DNA from 3 places in the Telluria sp. ZT3P26 genome. Region 1 is predicted to be linked to each of the others. Evidence: predicted binding sites of a transcription regulator. Region 1 holds the regulator's gene; each other region holds the start of a gene.
What was found. Region 1 encodes sigma-54, which starts transcription at its own class of promoters, with help from an activator protein. Its sites were predicted from a motif close to TGGCANGNAANCTGCTTT; they were not measured.

Region 1 (3,094 bases):
CGGCGTGCGCACCTTCACCGGCAACGTGATCCTGACCCGCGGCACGCTGCTGGTCAAGGCCGAACGCGCCGTGGTCCGGGATACGCCCGAAGGCTATATGAGCGTGACGCTTACCGCCGCCAACGGCAAGCCGGCCACCTTCCGCCAGAAGCGCGACGGCGGCCCGAACCTGTGGGTCGAAGGCCAGGCCGAACGCATCGAATACGACGAACGTACGGAGCTGGTGCGCCTGTACTCGAACGCCGTCGTCAAGGAACTCGAAAACGACCGCATGACCAACCAGATGACCGGCCCGTTCATTTCGTACGACAACCGCAAGGAAGTCGTCGCCGTGCGCAATGACGTCAGCGGCGAGAGCAAGGTTGGCGGCGGACGTGGCACGCTGATCCTGGCGCCCAAGCGTACGCCGGCCGGAGGCACGCAATGACGGAACTGAACGATCGCAGCACGCTGGTCGTCAAGGGCCTGCAGAAAAGCTATGGCAAGCGCCTGGTCGTGCGCGATGTGTCGCTGGATGTCGAATGCGGCGAAGTGGTAGGTTTGCTGGGCCCGAACGGCGCCGGCAAGACCACCTCGTTCTACATGATCGTCGGCCTGGTCCCATCGGACGCCGGCTCGATCAGCATCAACGGCACCGACATCACCAGCCTGCCGATCCATCGCCGCGCGGTGCTCGGCCTGTCGTACCTGCCGCAGGAAGCCTCGGTGTTTCGCAAGCTGACGGTGGAAGAAAACATCCGCGCCGTGCTCGAACTGCAGAAGGTCAACGGCAAGTCGCTCACCAAAACCGAGATCAACGACCGCCTCGATACCTTGCTGGCCGACCTGCAGATCGAGAAGCTGCGCGAGAACCCGGCGCTGTCGCTGTCGGGCGGCGAGCGCCGCCGCGTGGAGATCGCGCGTGCACTGGCGACCAACCCGCGCTTCGTGCTGCTTGACGAACCCTTTGCCGGCGTCGACCCGATCGCCGTGATCGAGATCCAGCGCATCGTGCGCTTCCTCAAGGAGCGCAAGATCGGCGTCCTGATCACCGACCACAATGTCCGCGAGACGCTTGGCATCTGCGACCGCGCCTACATCATCAATCAGGGCGCGGTGCTCGCATCCGGCCGGCCCGACGATATCATCGCCGACGAGTCGGTGCGCCGCGTGTACCTTGGTGAACATTTCCGCATGTAAGCCATGACCAATTGATGAAACAGTCCCTTCAGCTCCGCACTTCGCAGCACCTGGCGCTCACGCCACAGCTGCAGCAATCGATCCGGTTGCTGCAACTGTCGACGCTCGAACTGCACCAGGAGATCGAGCAGATACTGGGTGATAACCCGCTGCTCGAAAGGCTCGACGATCCGCTCGATCATTCGGTGCGCTTGCTGGCCGATGGGGCGATCAACAATGCGCCGGCACCCGGCGAGGCGCCGCCGGCGCCGGGCCAGCAGGCCGAAGGCGAGGGCAGCGCCCCGGCCGAGGGCGAGGGCGCTGAAGGCGGCGCGGTCGATGGCGACCGGCCCGACAATGACTGGAGCGAAGGCAGCGGCGCGTCGTCCGGCAGTGGCAGCAGCAGCGACGACGAAGACGGCCGCCCGCAGCTGGAAGCGTGCGCCATCACGCTGCGCGAACACCTGATGGAGCAGGTGCGCGAAACGCTGCTGTCAACCCGCGACCGCGCGCTGGCCGAACTGGTGATCGACGCGCTCGATGACAACGGCTACCTGGAAGAACCGCTCGACGACATCCACGCACGCCTGCCCGAAGAACTCGAGGTCGACCTCGACGAACTGCGCTGCGCGCTGGCGATGGTGCAGAGCATGGACCCGGTGGGCGTGGGCGCGCGCAGCGCGGCCGAATGCCTGGCGCTGCAGATCCGGCGCATGCCGGGCGTGCCGATGGTCACGCGCCGCATGGCCCTGAAGATCGTCGAAGGCTACCTGACCTGGTTCGCGCAGCGCGAATACAGCAAGCTGAAAAAGGCGCTCGATTGCGACGACGAAGACCTGCGCGAAGTGCAGGCCGTGGTCCGCCAGTGCAATCCGCATCCGGGCGCCGCGTTCGCGTCGAACGTGTCGGATTACGTGGTGCCGGACGTGATCGTGCGCCGTGCCAAGAACGGCTGGGCGGTCACGCTGAACCCGGACGTGATGCCGCGCCTGCGCGTGAACAGCCTGTACGCCACGATGCTCAAGCAGGGCCGCAGCGAGAGCCAGATGGGCGCGCAGATGCAGGAGGCGAAGTGGCTCATCAAGAACATGCGCCAGCGTTTCGACACGATCCTGCGTGTGGCCGAGGCGATCGTCGAACGCCAGCGCAACTTTTTCAGCCATGGCGCGGTTGCCATGCGGCCCCTTGTTTTGCGCGAGATAGCTGATACACTAGGTCTGCACGAGAGCACGATCTCTCGTGTCACAACCCAGAAATACATGCTGACCCCGCACGGCATGTTCGAGTTGAAGTATTTCTTCGGTAGCCACGTTGCCACCGAAGCGGGAGGCGAAGCATCCTCAACGGCAATCCGTGCGCTCATCGCACAATTGACAGGAGCAGAAGACCCTAAGAATCCATTATCCGACAGCAAGATCGCGGAAATGCTCGGGGAACAAGGCATGGTCATTGCGCGCAGGACGGTCGCAAAATACCGTGAAGCGCTCAAGATCCCCCCCGTCAGTCTCCGCAAAGCCTTGTAACAACGCCGCTCATACAGTCTGTGCCTTCAGCTCCTGTGTGGTGCAAGCGACGTGACATCTTCAAAGGAGTGTGTATGAACCTCACCATCAGTGGTCACCATCTCGAAGTAACCCCTGCCATCCGTGAATACGTTCAGAATAAGCTCGAGCGCATTATTCGCCATTTCGATCAAGTCATAGATACCCACGTCTTCCTGGCCGTCGATAACCTCACTGAAAAAGAAAAAAGGCAAAAAGCTGAAATCAACGTCCAGGTGTCGGGCAAGACCCTGCACGTGGCGAGCGTCGCGCAAGACCTGTATGCCGCAATCGACATGTTGATGGATAAACTGGATCGACAAATCCTGAAGCACAAGCAGATGCTGAAAGACCATAACCGAACATCGATCAAACGCCTGGACGTCGACGAAGCA
Region 2 (3,094 bases), 170 kb from region 1:
GTGTTCGCGGGCTTTCAGCGGCAGCACGTAGCCGGCCACCTGGCCCAGGCCCCGTTCGAGCAGGCGCGCCAGGCGGCGGCGCTCTCCCGGTGCTTTCAGGTCGGCGTCCAGCGGATCGAGATTGCGCGGCAGCGCCTGCTCGCGCTGGGCTTGCAGCAGCACGTCTTCATAGGCCGGGATGGCGCAGCCGGCCGGCAGGCCGAGCGATTTGACCAGCTCCGCGGCAAAGCGGCCGGCATCCTCGCTGCCGTAGCCATCATCGATGTGCTCGTCCGAGAACAGCGATGGATCGAACCACATCGGCTGGCCGTCGACGCGCCAGAAGATGTTCAGCGCCCAGCGTGGCAGCGGCTCGCCCGGATACCACTTGCCCTGGCCGTAATGGATCATGCCGCCCGGTGCAAAATGGTTCTTCAGGCGGTGCATCAGGTTGCCCGCCAGCTCACGCTTCTTGTCGCCATGCGCCAGCGTGTTCCATTCGGCGCCGTCCATGTCGTCGATCGAGACAAAGGTCGGCTCGCCGCCCTGCGTCAGGCGCACGTCCTGGTTCATCAGGTCAGAATCGACCTGCTGGCCCAGGCGGTTGATCTTGTCCCAGTCGTGTTCCGCGTACGGCTTGGTCACGCGCGGGTCTTCGTGGATGCGCGTGATCGTCATTTCGTGGACGAACGTGACCTCGGCCTTGTCGGTAAAGCCGGTCACCGGCGCAGCCGACGACGGCATCGCCGTGCAGGCCAGTGGAATATGGCCTTCGCTGGCCAGCATGCCGGAGGTCGGGTCGAGGCCAATCCAGCCGGCGCCCGGCACATACACCTCGGTCCAGGCGTGCAGGTCGGTGAAGTCGACGGTGGTGCCGCTCGGCCCGTCGAGCGCTTCCTGGTCGGCGGTGAGCTGGATCAGGTAGCCGGACACGAAGCGCGCCGCCAGACCCATCTCGCGCAGGATCTGCACCAGCAGCCAGCCGGTATCGCGGCACGAGCCGGAGCGCTTCTGCAGCGTGTCTTCCGGCTCCTGCACGCCCGGTTCCATCCGCAGCAGGTACGCGATATCGCGCTGTAGGCGCTGGTTGATGGCCACCAGGAAGTCGTTCGTGCCCATCGGCTGGGCCAGCAGTTCGCGTCGCGCGTCGGCGACCCACTCGGTCAGCAGCGGGCCAGGTTCCTGCGACCTGGTGTACGGGCTCAGTTCCGACTGCAGCAGGTCCGGGTAGGCGAACGGGAAGGTCTCGGCGTACTTTTCGACGAAGAAGTCGAACGGGTTAATCACCGTCATGTCCGCAACGAGATCGACCGTGAACTCGAGCACGTCGGTTTGTTCGGGGAACACGAAACGGCCGATGTAATTGCCGTACGGGTCTTGCTGCCAATTGATGAAATGCTCTTTCGGCAGGACGGTCAACGAATACGACAGGATCGGCGTACGCGCATGTGGCGCCGGACGCAGGCGCACTTCATGCGGTGACAGATTGACCAGGCGGTCGTAACGGTAGCTGGTCTTGTGATGAAGCGCAACGCGGATAGCCATGCGGTAGTGCCTTTCGATTGGGGCGCGATCGATGCCGGCGCTCTGAATTTGGTCGTATTGGTTTGCGCGCAACTAAGTAAGCGCAAGATAGAAGCATTTAAGCATGATTCATACCTGCGTTCGTTTGACTTGCGAGTCGGACGGGGTGGCTGGCACGTTTCTTGTTAGTATTCTGGCACAGGAGGCAATGATGTCGAACTTTTACGATGAAATGTATTCCACGGCAGCAACCGTACGACCTCATTACCAGGCGTTCGCGGATTGGCTCGCCCAGCAGCCCCCACATCTGATCGATCAGAAGCGGGCAGAAGCCGAGCTGAACTTCCAACGCGTGGGGATCACGTTCGCTGTGTACGGCGACAACGCCGGCAAGGAACGCCTGATCCCATTCGACATCATTCCGCGCGTGATCAACGCCGCCGAGTGGGCCAAGCTGCAGGCTGGCCTGGTGCAGCGCGTGACTGCGCTGAACCGCTTCCTGCACGATGTGTACCACGACCAGAACATCCTGAAGGCGGGCGTCATTCCCGCTGAACAGATCCTGAATAACGCGCAGTACCGGCCGGCCATGCAAGGCGTCAAGGTGCCCCTGGACATCTACGCGCACATTGCGGGCGTCGACATCGTGCGCGCGGGCGAGGGCGAGTTCTACGTCCTGGAAGACAATCTGCGCGTGCCGTCGGGCGTGTCGTACATGCTGGAAAACCGCAAGATGATGATGCGGCTGTTCCCGGCGCTGTTCGCGAGCAACCGCGTGGCACCGGTCGACCATTATCCCGACCTGCTGCTGGACAATCTGCGGACCGTGGCGCCGCGTGGCGGCGACGATCCGACCGTGGTCGTGCTCACGCCTGGCATGCACAATTCGGCCTACTTCGAGCACGCGTTCCTGGCCCAGCAAATGGGCGTGGCACTGGTGCAGGGGCAAGACCTGTATGTCAGCAACGACACCGTCTACATGCGCACGACGCGCGGCCCGAAGCAGGTCGACGTCATCTATCGCCGCATCGACGACGATTACCTCGATCCGCGCGCGTTCCGTCCCGAATCGACGCTGGGCGTGCCGGGTCTGCTCGACGCGGTGCGCGCCGGCCGCGTCGGCCTGGCCAATGCCATCGGTACCGGCGTGGCCGACGACAAGTCGATCTACCCGTTCGTGCCGGACATGATCGAGTTCTACCTCGGCGAAAAGCCGATCCTGAACAACGTGCCGACCTACCAGTGCCGCAAAAAAGAGCACCTGGACTACACACTGGCGAACTTGCCGCAACTGGTGGTCAAGGAGGTGCACGGCGCGGGCGGCTACGGGATGCTGGTCGGACCGGCCTCGACGACGGCCGAGATCGAAGACTTCCGCCGCCGCCTGCTGGCCAATCCGGATGGCTACATCGCCCAGCCGACGCTGGCGCTGTCGGCGTGTCCGACTTATGTGGAATCGGGCATCGCGCCGCGCCACATCGACCTGCGCCCGTTCGTGTTGTCGGGCAAGAGCGTGTCGATGGTGCCGGGCGGGCTGACCCGCGTGGCGTTGCAAGAAGGCTCCCTGGTGGTCAATTCGTCGCAGGGCGGC
Region 3 (3,094 bases), on a different contig from region 1:
CCCGCTGATCGTGACCGGCAGCGGCAAGATCATCGCACTGGACGCCAAATTCAACTTCGACGCGAACGCACTGTATCGCCGTCCTGAAATCGTCGCTTACCGCGATCTGGACGAAGAAGATCCAGCAGAAGTCGAAGCATCGAAATTCGACCTGGCCTACATCTCGCTCGACGGCAACATCGGCTGCCTGGTGAACGGCGCCGGTCTGGCCATGGCCACCATGGACACCATCAAGCTGTTCGGCGGCGAGCCAGCCAACTTCCTCGACGTCGGCGGTGGCGCTACGGCTGAGAAAGTGACCGAAGCGTTCAAGATCATGCTGAAGAACCCTGACCTGAAAGCCATCCTGGTCAACATCTTCGGCGGCATCATGCGTTGCGACGTCATCGCCGAAGGCGTGATCGCTGCATCGAAAGCCGTGTCGCTGCAAGTGCCGCTGGTCGTGCGCATGAAGGGCACCAACGAAGACCTGGGCAAGAAGATGCTGGCCGAATCGGGCCTGCCAATCATCGCCGCAGACACGATGGAAGACGCAGCGAAGTCGGTCGTCGCCGCCGCTGCCGGTCAAGCCTAATTGCTAAGGAAATAAAAAAATGTCGATTCTGATCAACAAAGATACCAAAGTAGTCACCCAGGGCATCACCGGCAAGACCGGTCAGTTCCACACCCGCATGTGCCGTGAGTACGCAAACGGCAAGGAAGCATTCGTCGCTGGCGTGAACCCGAAGAAAGCCGGCGAAGATTTCGAAGGCATCCCGATTTTCGCAACCGTTGCTGAAGCGAAAAAAGAAACCGGCGCCAACGTGTCTGTCATCTATGTCCCACCAGCAGGCGCAGCCGCTGCCATCTGGGAAGCCGTCGAAGCCGAGCTGGACCTGGCAATTTGCATCACCGAAGGCATTCCAGTCCGTGACATGATGGAAATCAAGGACCGTATGGCCAAAGCAGGTTCGAAGACCCTGCTGCTGGGCCCTAACTGCCCAGGTCTGATCACCCCTGACGAAATCAAGATCGGCATCATGCCAGGTCACATCCACCGCAAGGGCCGCATCGGCGTCGTCTCGCGTTCGGGTACCCTGACGTATGAAGCAGTGGCACAGCTGACCGCATTGGGCCTGGGCCAGTCGTCGGCAGTCGGCATCGGTGGCGACCCGATCAACGGTCTGAAGCACATCGACGTCATGCAGATGTTCAACGACGATCCTGATACCGACGCGGTCATCATGATCGGCGAAATCGGCGGTCCGGACGAAGCCAACGCGGCTTACTGGATCAAGGACAACATGAAGAAGCCAGTCGTCGGCTTCATCGCTGGCGTCACCGCGCCACCAGGCAAGCGCATGGGCCACGCCGGCGCGCTGATCTCGGGCGGTGCAGATACTGCGCAAGCCAAGCTGGAAATCATGGAAGCCTGCGGCATCACCGTCACCAAGAACCCGTCGGAAATGGCGCGTCTGCTGAAGGCCATGCTGTAATTCTGCCGATCTGTTGATCGAAAGATAAAAACGGGGAGCGTGAGCTCCCCGTTTTCCATTTAGTGCGGCAGTTTTTGTTGATCCAGACCGATAGTGACAAAAATTGCCGTGCGACACTGACAAATTTTGTCATTCAGGGTGCCGTTTTTTGTGCTGGAACAGCCGTTTGTTGGTTTGTTGTTCATAAAATCGACCGTTTTACGCCATTTTTGGGCTGGCACAGCGCTTGCATATAAGAAAGCGTAGCAGTGAGCAGCACAAGATACGTAGGTCCACTTTTTTGAAATACCCAACCTGGAGATTTAAAATGAACTTCAAGCAAATGCAAACCAAAAAGGCCGAAGGCGGCTTCACCCTGATCGAACTGATGATCGTTGTTGCAATTATCGGTATTCTGGCTGCTGTTGCAATTCCAGCGTACAGCGATTACACCGCAAAAGCCAAAGCGGCCAATGCACTGACCGCAGCTGATCCATACAAAACCGCCGTGGCAATGTGTGGCCAAGAAGCGGGCAGCTTTGACGATTGCAACACTGCTACGACTCCAGCTGCCTTCCCAGCGGCATTCACCGCGACGAATGAAGTCTCGGCAATGACGGTGACCGGCTCGGGCGTCCTGACCATGACTTTGAAAAACATCGGTGCTGATACTGTAGATAAGACCGTCACGTTCACGCCTACTTTGGGTGACAGCGCAGTGACCTGGGCGATTGCCGCTGAAACAGGCACCAATGCAGCCGTGACTGCTGCCATGCAGAAAAACAGCGTCGCTGCCGTTGCTCCATAATCAACTGTCTAATTGAGTCAAAAGCCCGCTTCCCAGCGGGCTTTTTCTATTCCAGCATTATTTAGCTGGCTGTGTCTTCAAGAACCGATCCAGCCACCCATTCACCGTGTGATGCCACTGCACGGAATTGGCAGGCTTCAGCACCCAGTGATTCTCATCCGGGAACACCAGCAGCTTGCTTTCGACACCCTGACGCTGCAGCGCCGTGAACGTCCCCAGCGCCTGCGCCGTCGGAATCCGGAAGTCCAGATCCCCCTGGATCACCAGCATCGGCGTCTTCCACTTCGCAACGTGATGAACCGGATTGAAGCGCTCATGGTTCTCCGGCACCTTGTAGTACGGCCCGCCATTTTCCCAGTCCGTGAACCACTGCTCTTCGGTCGAGTACGCCATGCCGCGCGTGTCGAACACGCCATCGTGATTGACGATGCACTTGAACTCATCCGACCAGTTACCAGCGATCCAGTTCATCATGTAGCCGCCGTACGACGCCCCCAGTGCGCAGTCGCGTGAGCGATCCAGCCATGGGAACTTCTTCACTGCGGCGTCGTAGCCCTTCTGCAGGTCGACCAGCGGCTTGCCGCCCCAGTCGTTGCTGATCGAGTCGGTGAATTTCTGGCCGTAGCCGGTCGAACCGTGGAAGTCGATGAACACGGCCGCGTAGCCGGCGCCCGCATAGGTCTGAGGATTCCAGCGATAGCTCCAGCTGTTGCCGAAGCTGCCTTGTGGCCCGCCGTGGACGATGAACGCCACCGGGTATTTCTGGCCCGGCTGCGCGTTCCACGGCTTCATCACGTAACCGTACACGGTGTCGCCATTGGCGCCAGCAAAC

Region 2: the regulator sigma-54 is predicted to act here: its motif matches at 1,623-1,640, upstream of AC56LN_RS19885 (transglutaminase family protein).
Region 3: the regulator sigma-54 is predicted to act here: its motif matches at 1,691-1,708, upstream of AC56LN_RS00670 (pilin).

The regions. Positions count from the first base shown of each region.
Region 1 is NZ_JCASII010000006.1:82,999-86,092, forward strand. Features, by position in the region: gene lptA (lipopolysaccharide transport periplasmic protein LptA) at 1-427, shown strand, start outside; gene lptB (LPS export ABC transporter ATP-binding protein) at 424-1,179, shown strand; gene AC56LN_RS19165 (RNA polymerase factor sigma-54) at 1,194-2,681, shown strand; gene hpf (ribosome hibernation-promoting factor, HPF/YfiA family) at 2,756-3,094, shown strand, end outside.
Region 2 is NZ_JCASII010000006.1:249,317-252,410, forward strand. Features, by position in the region: gene AC56LN_RS19885 (transglutaminase family protein) at 1-1,524, opposite strand, end outside; gene AC56LN_RS19890 (circularly permuted type 2 ATP-grasp protein) at 1,715-3,094, shown strand, end outside.
Region 3 is NZ_JCASII010000001.1:140,537-143,630, forward strand. Features, by position in the region: gene sucC (ADP-forming succinate--CoA ligase subunit beta) at 1-574, shown strand, start outside; gene sucD (succinate--CoA ligase subunit alpha) at 594-1,475, shown strand; gene AC56LN_RS00670 (pilin) at 1,783-2,262, shown strand; gene AC56LN_RS00675 (S9 family peptidase) at 2,320-3,094, opposite strand, start outside.